Regions from separate parts of the Kitasatospora sp. NPDC048194 genome, predicted to be linked through region 1. Evidence: riboswitches for the same ligand, from Rfam matches in the RefSeq annotation. Region 1 holds a riboswitch; the other holds the start of a gene.
The links. A riboswitch is a leader RNA that binds a small molecule or an ion and turns the genes downstream of it on or off. The one in region 1 is predicted to bind magnesium.
Positions count from the first base shown of each region.

Region 2: another riboswitch for magnesium. It lies ahead of ACGF07_RS03470 (magnesium transporter MgtE N-terminal domain-containing protein); the one in region 1 lies ahead of ACGF07_RS15605 (NRAMP family divalent metal transporter).

Region 1 covers NZ_JBIDAK010000010.1:220,907-226,711, forward strand. The annotation lists gene ACGF07_RS15595 (YoaK family protein) at 1-12, opposite strand, end outside; gene ACGF07_RS15600 (MgtC/SapB family protein) at 94-828, opposite strand; gene ACGF07_RS15605 (NRAMP family divalent metal transporter) at 1,039-2,703, opposite strand; M-box (ykoK) riboswitch at 3,075-3,250, opposite strand; gene ACGF07_RS15610 (ABC transporter ATP-binding protein) at 3,418-4,188, shown strand; gene ACGF07_RS15615 (FtsX-like permease family protein) at 4,185-5,805, shown strand, end outside.
Region 2 covers NZ_JBIDAK010000002.1:216,801-222,605, forward strand. The annotation lists gene ACGF07_RS03455 (PaaI family thioesterase) at 1-241, shown strand, start outside; gene ACGF07_RS03460 (hypothetical protein) at 912-1,067, shown strand; gene ACGF07_RS03465 (NRAMP family divalent metal transporter) at 1,126-2,571, opposite strand; gene ACGF07_RS03470 (magnesium transporter MgtE N-terminal domain-containing protein) at 2,568-3,935, opposite strand; M-box (ykoK) riboswitch at 4,253-4,432, opposite strand; partial or broken gene ACGF07_RS03475 (helix-turn-helix domain-containing protein) at 4,614-5,109, opposite strand; gene ACGF07_RS03480 (hypothetical protein) at 5,265-5,543, shown strand; gene ACGF07_RS03485 (MFS transporter) at 5,697-5,805, opposite strand, start outside.

The DNA of each region.
Region 1 (5,805 bases):
GGGTTTCAGCATCGGGCCTCCCAGTGGCTCACGTGACGGCCTCTCCGTTCTACTCCCCCTCAGGCCGGTACCTGCCTTAGCGGCCGCTCCCCCTCAGGCCAGCGCCGGACCGGCCGGGTCCTCCGGGTCGTCGTCCAGGTGCCAGTGCAGGTCCCGCACGCCGGGCTCCAGCGACAGCCGGGTGACGACCTGCTCCAGCGCCGGGGTCACCTGGCCGGTGGTCGACACGGTGGCGCGCAGGCTGGTGGCGTCGCCCTGCTCGGTGCGGCGGGCGCGCAGGCCGGTCGGGGCGAGGCCGGACGCGGCCAGGGCCTGGAGCAGCAGGGCCCGGATGTGGGTCTCGGACTTGCGGTCGCACTCCAGGTGGACGACGGCCCGGCCGGTGGAGTCCGGGTCGCTGCCGGACTGCGGGGCCCGGTCGAGCAGCCGGCCGGCCGGGCGCAGCACCAGGTGGACGGCGAGCACGGCGATCGTGCCGAGGACGGCGAGTTCCAGTTCGCCGGACGCGGCCAGGACCCCGACGGCGGCCGAACACCAGAGCGTGGCGGCGGTGTTGAGGCCGCGCACTCCGGCGCCGTCGCGCAGGATGACGCCACCGCCGAGGAAGCCGATGCCGGAGACCACGTAGGAGGCGACCCGGGTGGGGCTGCCGGCGTCACCGACCGCCTCGCTGTAGAGCACGAACAGGGTGGCACCGGCGGCGACCAGGGCGTTGGTGCGCAGGCCGGCCATGCGGGCGCGCCACTGGCGCTCGACGCCGATCAGTGCGCCGCAGGCCACGCCGGTGGCGAGCCGGACCAGGAACTCGACGGTGGTCAGGGTGTGCACGACGGCACCTCCTCCAGGAACGCGGACGGGAAACGCGGACGGGGAAACACAGGCAGGAAACGCGGGCGGGGCAACACGGACGGGCAACACGAGCAGGGCGGCGGCCGCCAGGACCGCGGACGACGGGTGCCGGGACCCGGGGCGGCGGGGCGCCACCCGCCACCCACCACCCCCCACCCGCCCCAGGGCGTCCCGCCCGTGGCCGGCCGCTCAGTGGTCGAGCGCGGTCTCGACGACCTTGATGATGACCATGGCCGTCGCGATCAGCAGGTAGGCGCGCAGGGCGCCCATGCCGGCCTTGCGGGCCGTGGACATCACCGGCGTGGCGAGGGTGTCCAGCGGGGGCATCCGCCAGTTCTCGCGGCCGGTGCGGTCGACCGGGTCCTCCTTGGTGGCGGTGCGGCCGAAGGTGAAGGAGTACCCGGCGACGAGGACGCCCGCGACGCCGCAGGCTGCCGCGATCCCCAGGATCGCGCCGGAGCCGATGCCCGGCCGGACCACGGCAGCGGTCAGGATGAGCGAGAGCGTCACCAGCACGCCGACCACGACCGCGGTGAAGGCGTTGGTCCTGGGTCCGTTGACCCACGGACCGAGCACGGCGCGGTCGTTGCAGAGCAGCAGCAGGAACACGGTGGCGGAGGGCAGCAGCACCCCGGCGAGCACCTGGACGAACTGGGTGATCAGGCCCTGGGTGTAGCCGTTGGACAGCAGGGTGATCGCGGCGGCCACGACGACCAGGCCGGCGTAGACGCCGTAGAAGCCCTTGGCGCCCCGGACGCCGCGGTGCAGCGAGTGCTTGATGCCGAAGACGTCGCCGATCGCGTAGGCAGTGGACAGCGAGACGGCGAAGGCACCGATGACGGAGGCGTCCAGCAGGGCGATCGCGAACAGCACGCCGGCCAGTCGGCCGGCCCTGGCCTCGATGCCCTCGGCCAGGGCGGCGGCGTCGGAGAACCGTCCGAAGCCGTCGGTGCCCGCGAAGGCCGCCGCCGTGAGGCCGATCAGCGCGGCCGCGCCGACGATGACCACGGCGATCCCGATCCACAGGTCGACCTTCTCGTAGGTCATGAAACGCGGGGTGATCCGCTTGTCGATGACGTACGACTGCTGGAAGAACAGCTGCCAGGGGGCGACGGTGGTGCCGACGATCGAGATGACGACCATCATGACCGCCGCGAGCTGGCCGGAGCCGCCGGGCAGGGCGGGCGTCACGAAGTCGTGGGCCATCTGCGAGGTCTTCGGGTGGAGGAGGAAGTAGACCGGCACCAGCAGCAGGGAGCCCGCGCAGAGGGTGATGGCGACCCGTTCGAAGCGCCGGAAGGAGCCGGTGAAGGCCGAGGCGATGATGATCGCGGCGGCCAGGACCACCGAGGCCGCCTTGGGCAGGCCCAGGTAGCCGGCGGCGAGCGTGACCCCGATGAACTCGGTGACCAGGGTCAGCGCGTTCAGCAGGAAGAGGTCGATCACGCTGAACGCGCCCCAGAACCGGCCGAAGCGCTCCAGGATCAGCCGGGCGTGGCCGACCCCGGTGACGGCGCCGAGGCGCAGCACCATCTCCTGGTTGACGTACAGCACGGGGACGAGCAGCAGCAGGGTCCACAGCAGCTGGGTGCCGTAGTTCTGCCCGGCCTGGCCGTAGGTGGAGAAGGCGCCGGCGTCGTTGTCGCCGACCATCACGATCAGGCCGGGGCCGATGACGGCCAGCAGGGTCCTGAACCGGGCGGAGAGCCCGTGGCGCGGGGCGGTGTCGTCGAGCCGGAGGGTGCCGAGCGCGCCCTTGATGTCGCCGACGTGGGCGTCGTCCAGGACGGCCTGGCCGGCGGCGGAGGTGGTGGGGGAAGCGCCGGGAACCGCGGGGAACGTCGGGTCCAGCATCGCATTGGTCATGGCAGGGCCTGCCTCCCTGCCCCTCGGCGAGGGGCGTCGGGGGACACGCGGCAGCGCGCCTCCCGCTGGGCGCACGCCGCCGTCCCCGCACGGCGGCGCCGGGCGACGGCGGCCGTGCTGGCGTGACGGATCGTCAGGCGCCTTGCGTCCGCCCGTGGTCGAGCAGCGGACGAGGCGCCTGGTGGGGATGTGCGAGGGAGGTCGTCACCGCGTGCCGGAGGTGTTCGAGAGCATGCGGGGGTAGGGCCGACTGTGGCCCGGACTACTGCAGTCCATGATCTCGCCTCCTCCCGGCCGGGGGCGCACCGACTGTGCGCCGCATCGCGACACGGCAAGGAGCACACCGGTCGCGGCGGACCGGTACACCCCAACTCGTCAGAGCTTTGGCACTCCACGGCGTGTCCGGCCGGTCGGCCGGAAGCCACTTGGGGTCAACCCTTAGGTCGGGAAGACCTGTCCTGAACCTGGGCGTCTCTCGACGTCGTCGGGTCAGTGGCCTGTGTCCGTGAAGACGCCTCACCGAACGAGGTGCCTCGTGAAACCTCACACAGCATAGCCCGGCCGGAGAGCGGGCCCGCCGCCTTCCGCCCGCTCCTCGACACCTTTGTAGAACCTTGACCGGTCCGCGCCTGCTACACCTTCCCCATCCCGGCATATATAGTTCACCGACATATGCAGCTGAACAGCTCACGAGGGGGAAGTGTGTCCCACACCGATCCGACCCGGTCCGAGCCCGTCCTGCGCCTGACCGGGGTGTCCCGGGTGCACGGACGCGGCGCCGCCGAGGTGCACGCCCTGCGCGGGATCGACCTGACCGTCCACGCCGGCGAGTTCGTCGCCGTGATGGGTCCGTCCGGCTCCGGGAAGTCGACCCTGCTGACCCTGGCCGGCGGACTGGACCTGCCCACCCGCGGCGAGGTGCTGGTCGAGGGCGTCACGCTCGGCGGCCTCAGCCGCGGCCGGCTCGCCGACCTGCGGCGGCGCTCCGTCGGGTACGTCTTCCAGGACTACAACCTGATCCCGGCGCTCACCGCCGCCGAGAACATCGCCCTGCCCCGCGAACTCGACGGAGTCCCGGGCCGCGCCGCGCGCCGGGAGGCCCTGGCCGCGCTGGAGGAGTTGGGCATCGGGGAACTCGCCGACCGCTTCCCCGACGACATGTCCGGCGGCCAGCAGCAACGGGTCGCCATCGCCCGGGCGCTGATCGGCGAACGCCGACTGGTGCTCGCCGACGAACCGACCGGAGCACTCGACTCGGCCACCGGTGACGCGGTGCTCGCCGTCCTGCGCGCCCGCTGCGACGCCGGGGCGGCCGCCATGATGGTCACCCACGAGGCCTCGCACGCCGGTTGGGCGGACCGGGTGGTCCACCTCCGGGACGGCGCGATCGCCTCGGAGAGCACCGGTCGCCGCTCCGGCGGCTGCCCGGCAGCCGTCCACCGGCCCAACCCCCTGGGGGAGGTGGCGCGTTGAAGCTCGGAGCGTGGAAGGTCGCATTGCGGATCGCCCGCCGCGACGCACTGCGCGCCAAGGGCCGCAGTGCGCTGGTCCTGGCCATGATCGCGCTGCCCGTGCTCGGGGTCACCGGTGCCGACGTCGTCCACCGCAGCGGGCAGCTCACCCCGGCCGAGCGGGTCGAGCGGGTGGTCGGCGGAGCGGACGCCCTGGTCACCGGACTCAGCCCGGGCCGGACCGTCGAGCAGGCCCCGATCGCCGAGGACGGCGCCTTCGCGCTCGACCCCAAGCCGGGGCAGCCGCCGACGGCCGAGCAGCAGCGGGCCGCGAGCACCGACCCGGCCGAACTGGTCGGCTCGCTGCTGCCACCCGGCAGCCGGCTCACGCCCGCCCGCACCGGGCCGGAGACCGGCGCGAACTCGCCCGAGGGCCTGGTCCGCACCCTCACCACCGAGGCCGACCTCGGCGACCCGGTCTGGCGCGGCCGGCTGAACGTGGTCGGGGGACGCACACCCGCCGCCCCGCACGAGGCGGCCGCCACCCGGGCCTTCCTGGACCGTGCCGGGCTCGGGCTCGGCGGCACCACCACCGTCCAGGGGCTGGAGCGGACCACCTTCACCATCACCGCCGTCGTGGAGCACCCGGACGACCTCGGCCGGGTCGAACTCGTGGCCCGGCCGGGCGAGTTGCTCGACCCGCTGACGGCCGCCGCGGAGCCCGGACAGCCCGCCGCCGAACGCGCCCCGGACCGGCACGACGCCTGGCTGCTCCGCGTGCCGAGCGGCGCCGCCCTGGACTGGACCGCCGTCCAGCGGTTCAACGCCCACGGCTACACCCTCACCGCGCGCTCCGTCGCCCTCGACCCGCCGCCGAACCGGGCCGTCCCGTACTACCGCGACTCCACCCGCTCCAGCGGCCCGGCCACGGGCGGTGACACCAGGGTCGTGGTCGCCACCGTCACCGGGATGGCGCTGCTGGAGGTCGCCCTGCTCGCCGGGCCCGCCTTCGCGGTCGGCGCCCGCCGCTCGCGGCGGCAGCTCGCCCTGCTCGGCGCGGCCGGCGGCGGCCGCAGCCACGTCGGTGCGGTGGTCCTCGGCGGCGGCCTGGTCCTGGGCGCGGCCGGCGGAGTGCTCGGCGTGGCCCTCGGCACCGCTCTGGTCGCCGCACTGCGCCCGCTCGTCGAACAGGTCGGCGGTGCCCGCTTCGGGCACTTCGCCCTGCCCCCGCTGGACCTCCTCGCGATCGCCGGGATCGGCCTGCTCACCGCACTGCTCGCGGCCGCACTGCCCGCCTGGCAGGCCGCCCGCCGCAGCGTCACCGCCGGCCTCACCGGGCGGGACACCGTCCGGGCGCCCAGCCGGGTGGTCACCCTGCTCGGCACGGCCCTGGTCCTCGGCGGCGGCGCCCTCGCGATGTACGGCGCGGGAGCGGTGCAGCACGGCATGCCCGTGGTGAGCACCTACGACGAGCGCACGTTGACCGTGCTCGGCGGCTCGATCACCGCCGAACTCGGCCTGCTCGCCTGCACCCCGGCCCTGATCGCGGTGGTCGGCCGGGCCGCCGGGCGGCTGCCGCTCGGTCCCCGGCTCGCCCTGCGGGACTCCGCGCGGCACCGCTCGCGCACCGCACCGGCCG
Region 2 (5,805 bases), on a different contig from region 1:
CACCCTCGACCTCGGTGTCGATTTCCTGCGCCCGGTGCCGGCGCCGGGCGGCCCGGTGACGGTCGATGCGGAGGTGGTCCACCTCGGCCGGAACCGCGGACTGGCGACCTGTCGCGCGCTCGACGAAGACCTGCGGTTGTGCGCGGTCGCCAGGAGCACCTGCCTGATCCGCCGCAAGTCCCGGCCCGCGCCCGCGGACTCGCCGCTCCCCGAGGAGCCGGGCTCCGGCACGAACCGATGAGTCCACCGTCGCCGCTCAGGGCAGCGCGTTGAGCTGACATGGCGGGCGTGATGCGGGGCACACGGGGAGGACCAGAGGCGGACGTCGATCCCCGGGAGGCGTGGATGACCGTGTCCATGATGTTGCTGCTGGCTCCGCTCGTGCTCGCGATGGTCCTGGCCGCGACCGCTCCTTCCTCCGCACACCACGGCCGGTCGCGGCGGCCCGGGGCGGGAAGGGCTGCGAAGGACGCGCACCGGCCGCGCCATGCCCGGGCCCGCTACTGACCCCGGACGACGATGGCGGGCGGCCGGGGCCGAAGGGGGGAGACCGTGCCTGGTGACGGCCGGGCGCCCCCCTACAGGACGTCAGGTTCTCTCCTCTTCCCACTGACGCGGCGGCTCAGTTCCTCCCGCTGCCGACCGGCACCGGGGCCGACGCTGTCCGCCCGGGCCGGCCGGTGCCGCGAGTCCCCCTGCTCCACCCCGGACCGCGCCGACCTCCACACGCTGACGGACGGCCGCCGGTGGCTGTCAGCACCGGGGACGAGGCGCGTCGCCGAGGCCGCCGCCCCCGCCCAGGGGCCGAGCCCGTTGCGGTTCGGCGACCTCAGGAGGGTGTGACAATCCGCCGAGTGTCGGCGCTGAACAGTCGCCACCGGCGCAGCGCCCGGCCCGACAGGGATCGGCGCGTGCCGTTGTGGAGCCTGCCGCTCCAGCAGTTCGTCCACCGGCAGTTGATGTACCTGGTGGTGATCCAGTCGGTCTTCACCGCGCTCGCGGGCTCCCGGCTCCGCTGGCAGCGCATGCAACGCTACGGCACGCTCCGGGTGCCCGCGGGCGGCTGAGCCGGAGGGCCGACGGGCGCCGGGGTGCCGGATGCCGGGCGGTCGCTCCCCGGCGGGGTCAGCCGAGGCCGAACCAGCCGAGGACGGTCTGGGCGAGCAGGATCGTCGACATGGCGGCGACGCCGACCACCACGACGGTGGCGGCGATCCGGTAGCGGGGGCCGTTGGCGGCGTCGCCCAGCACGGCGCGGCGGTTGGTGAGGACCAGCAGGTAGACCAGGACGATCGGGCTGATCAGGCCCTGGAGGACCTGGGTGCCGATCAGCAACTGGATGACGTCCACCGGGGTCAGCGCCACGACGGCACCGAGGACGATCTGGGCGGTGAACAGCCCGAGGAAGAGCGGCGCGTCGCGGAAGCTGCGGGACACCGAGCGCTCCACGCCGGCCGCCTCGCCGATGGCGTAGCTCGCCGAGAGCGGCACCACCGCGCCGGCCAGCGCGGACGCGCCGATCAGGCCGAAGGCGAAGAGCAGCTCGGCGCCGTGCCCGGCGACCGGCTTGAGGGCCTCGGCGGCCTGCGCGGCGGACTCCAGCGGGCCGGTGCCGCCGATCGCGGAGGCGGTGGCGATGATGATGGTCAGGCTGATCACGCAGGCGAACACCGCGCCGAGTACGGCGTCGGCCCGGATCAGCTTGTAGTCGGCGGGTTTGACGCCGCGGTCGACCACGCCGGCCGCGGCGTAGAACTGCATGTAGGGGCTCACGGTGGTGCCGATCAGGGCGACGGCCAGCAGGATGAAGTCCTTGCCGGGCTCCAGGTGCGGCACCACCAGGTGCTCGCCGACCTGCCCCCAGTCGGGGTGGCCGAGGACCATCGCGACGGGGTAGGCGAAGAACGCCAGCGACATCACCAGGAAGATCCGCTCGGCCCACTTGTACGAGCCGAACAGCACCAGCGACCAGAGCAGCACCGCGGCCGGCGGGATGACCGCCCACTTGGGCACGCCGAGGAGCTGGAAGGCGGCGCCGATGCCGGCGAACTCGCTGACCACCAGGCCGGTGTTGGCCAGCAGCAGGCAGAACACCGCGAGGGCGGTCAGCCGCAGGCTGAACTGCTCGCGGATCAGCGCGCCCAGGCCCTTGCCGGTGTGGGCGCCGAGCCGGACGGCCATCTCCTGCACCATCACCAGGGCGACGGTGACCAGCACCATGAAGAACAGCGTCCCGTAGGTGAACTGGGAGCCGGCGCTGGCGTAGGTGGCGATGCCCGCGGCGTCGTTGCCGGCGTTGGCGGCGACCAGACCCGGCCCGGCCACCATCGCGACGGCGGCCAGTCGGCGCAGGCCCCGGCGGCGGCCGGCGCGCCCGGAGCCGGCCGGGACGCCGGCGGGGTGCTGCGCCGACGCCGGGTCGGGCGCGGGCCCGCGGGCCTGGTCGGCGGTGTCCGGGCGGGTGGCGGCGTCCCGGGGCTGGGCGGTGTCCCGGGGTCGAGCGGCGTCCCGGGGCTGGTCGGTGTCCCGGGGAGTGCCGAGGTCGCGGGCAGTGTCGAGGTCGCGGGTCACTTGAGGAGCCTCCGGAAGTGCAGGCGCCCGCGCTCGGGCAGCAGCGAGTCGAGGATGTCGTCGGCCAGGACCCGGCCGAGCGGGCGCCCGGAGTCGTCGACCACGAGCAGGGAGGTGGCCCGGGCCGCGACCAGGCGGTCGGCGGCCTCGGGCAGGCGGGTGTCGGGTCGGACGGTCACCGGCGGGCCGAACTGGCCCAGCCAGCTGACGAGATCGCCGACCACGGCGGTGTCCTCGGCGACGGCGAGGTCGAACAGCGGGATGTCGGCGAGCAGCCGGCCGTCCTCGCCCAGTACGGCGACCGCGTCGATGTCGGTGCGGTGCTCGGCCTGCGCGGCGAGTTCCGCCCGCACCTGGGCGACGGTGTGCGCGCGGCCGGCGGTGACCAGCAGGGTGGTCATCGCACCACCCGCGGTGCCCTCGCGATGGGCGAGCAGCGAGCGCAGTTCGGCGGCCTCGGGCTCGGGCATCCTGGCGAGCAGGGTCTCGCGCTCGCCCGGTGCGAGGTCGCGCAGGGCGTCGGCCGCCTCGTCCGGCTCCATCTCGTCGACGAGCCGGGCGGCGTGCTCGGGCGGCACCTCGCGCAGCAGGTTCTCCAGCTCGGCGGGTTCCATCTCCTCCAGCGCGTCCGCCGCCTGCTCCGGCTCCAACCAGCCGAGCAGCTGCTGGCGTTCGTGCCGGCCGAGGTCCTCCAGGATGTCGGCGAGGTCGGCCGGACGCAGCCGGTGCAGCGCGGAGCGGGAGGCGCGCAGCCGTACCTCGGCGGGCCCGTGGGTGGCCTGCTCGCCGAACGGGGCGACGGAGCGCCAGTCGAGGACGCGCTCCGGGGTGGGCCGGACCTGCCAGCGGCGCGGGCCGAGGCGGCGCAGCAGGGTGGGCAGCGAGACGTCGACGCCCACCAGCACGGTGCGGGCGGCCAGTGGGGCCAGGTAGAGGTCGGCGGCGCGGGTGACCTGGACGCCGTCGACGTCGACGAGCTGGTGGTCGAGCACGTCGCGGGCGAGCAGCACCTCGCCGGGGCGGCGGTTGAACTCCCGCAGGTCCAGCCGGGCGGTGCGCAGCCGGACCCGCCCGGTCATGATCCGGTCGACGGCGTCGGCGGCGATGAAGGTGCGGCGCCGGCCGATCCGGATGATCAGGCCGGTGACCGGCGGGTACGGCTCCGCCCCGTAGAGGCGGGCGACCACGTCGACGACGCGGCCCACCTCCTCACCGGCCTGGTTGGCGACCGGCCCGCCGACCAGCCCGGCCAGCGAGACGAGCGACGACCGGACGGTGCGGGTGACGGCGGTGCGGCGCTCGGCGGCGACGGTGCGGTCGCGCAGCCGGGCGGTGGCGGACGTGAACAGCGTGGCGGCGGCCATGATGGGAACCCCCTCGCCCCGGCAGGACGGGGCATCGGGCCACCCGGCGGCGCGCCGCGGCCGTCCGTGACCGCGGAGCCGGTGGCGGGCATGCGCCGGGGCCGCCCGCGCCCGGGGCGGGCGGCAGGGCGGAACGGACCGGATCGGGTCAGGGAAGGACGGGGCGCCTCGGGCGGCGGTGGGACGGCGAGGACGGCGAGTGCGGCACGGGGAAGGGCCGACTATGGCCAGGACTTTCGTCCATCACGCCCTCCTCCCGGTCTCGGCCGCGCATCGGGGGCGCGGCGGCGCGGCAGGGGGAGACCGACGTCACCGCCCGGGCACCCCCACTCGTCAGAGCTTTGGCACTCCACGGCGTGTCCCTGGTCGGTGTCCGACGGGAAGCCACTTGGGGTCACCCCTTGAGCCGGGGAGACCTGTCCTGATCCGGAGCGTCTCTCGACGGGTGGGATCAGTGGCCTGTGTCCGTGAAGACGCCTCACCGAACGAGGTGTCTGTTCGAATCGGCCCCAGGATAGGGGGTGATGGCCCCTGCGGCGTAATCCTTGACCGGGGCTTGACCGTGGACCGGCCAGTGGGGGCGCCGCCCGGCGTGCGTCCGGCGGAGCGGCGCGACGGTCCGGTCGACGACCGCCCGGTGCGCGAACCAGATTGCCTGTCCATAAAGTTGACGAAACGTCAGGTGTACCGGGCTCGCAGGTGGGCCCGCTCGCCCTGGTGTCCGAAGAGGACCAGGAGCTCGACGGCCCGGTCGCCGTCCGGCCCGAGCCAGTGTGGCACGTGGGTGTCGAATTCGGCGGCCTCGCCCGCCTTGAGGACCAGGCTCCGGTCGCCGAGCAGCAGGCGCAGCCGGCCGCTGGGCACGTAGACCCACTCGAACCCGTCATGGGTCTTCAACTCCGGTTCGCCGCCCGGTCGCGGGGGGATCAGCAGCTTGTGCGCCTGGACGCCGCCCGGGCGGCTGAGCGGCACGTACGTCATCCCGTCCCGGACCACCGGCCGCAGGTGGATGCGCGGATCGCCGGTGCGGGGGTGCGCCCACCAGCTCGTCGAGCGGGACGGCGTGGACCTCGGCGAGCGGCAGCAGCAGCTCCAGGGTGGGCTTGCGGCTGCCGCCCTCGAGCCGGGACAGCGTGCTCTCGTTGATGCCCGTCCGCTCGGCGAGCTCCGCCAGCCGTCGACGTCTCGGGGACCGCCCTCGACCGCGTCGCCGCGCGGGCCCGGACCGCCGGGCTGTCCGCCCGGGTCCACCCCGTCCGGCACGACCTGGCCCGGACCTTCCCCGAGGGCGTCTTCGACCTCGTCACCGCCGGCTACTTCCACACCCCGGTGGAGATCCCGCGCGCACGGATCCTGCGCCGCGCCGCGGCGGCGGTCGCCCCGAACGGGCTGCTGCTCGTGGTCGACCACGCCTCGGTGGCGCCGTGGTCCTGGCAGGCGGGGCAGGACGTGCGCTTCCCCACGGCCGAGGAGGCCCTCGCCGACCTGCGCCTCGACGACGGCTGGCGCATCGAGCGCTGCCACGCGCTCCGGCGCACCGCAACCGGTCCCGAGGGGCAGCGCGCGACCGTCACCGACAACGTCATCGCCGTGCGCCGGACGGCCTGACCGCCCGGTCCGCCGGCCCCCGAAGCCGTCGGGCCGCCTTCCTCGGGGAACCGGTCGCCCACGCGGGGACCATCCGCGAACCGATGGACGGCGCGACGGGCCGCCGGCCTGCGCCGACCGGTGCGCTCCGAGGCCGGCGCGCGCCGCTCTGACTCAGGCGGGGCTGCGGGACGGCTCCGGCCGGTCCCCGGTCCGTCCGGGGCGGGGGAGCAGGAGCGGGGTGGCCAGGACGAGCACTCCCGCGACCGCGAGGGCGGTGCGG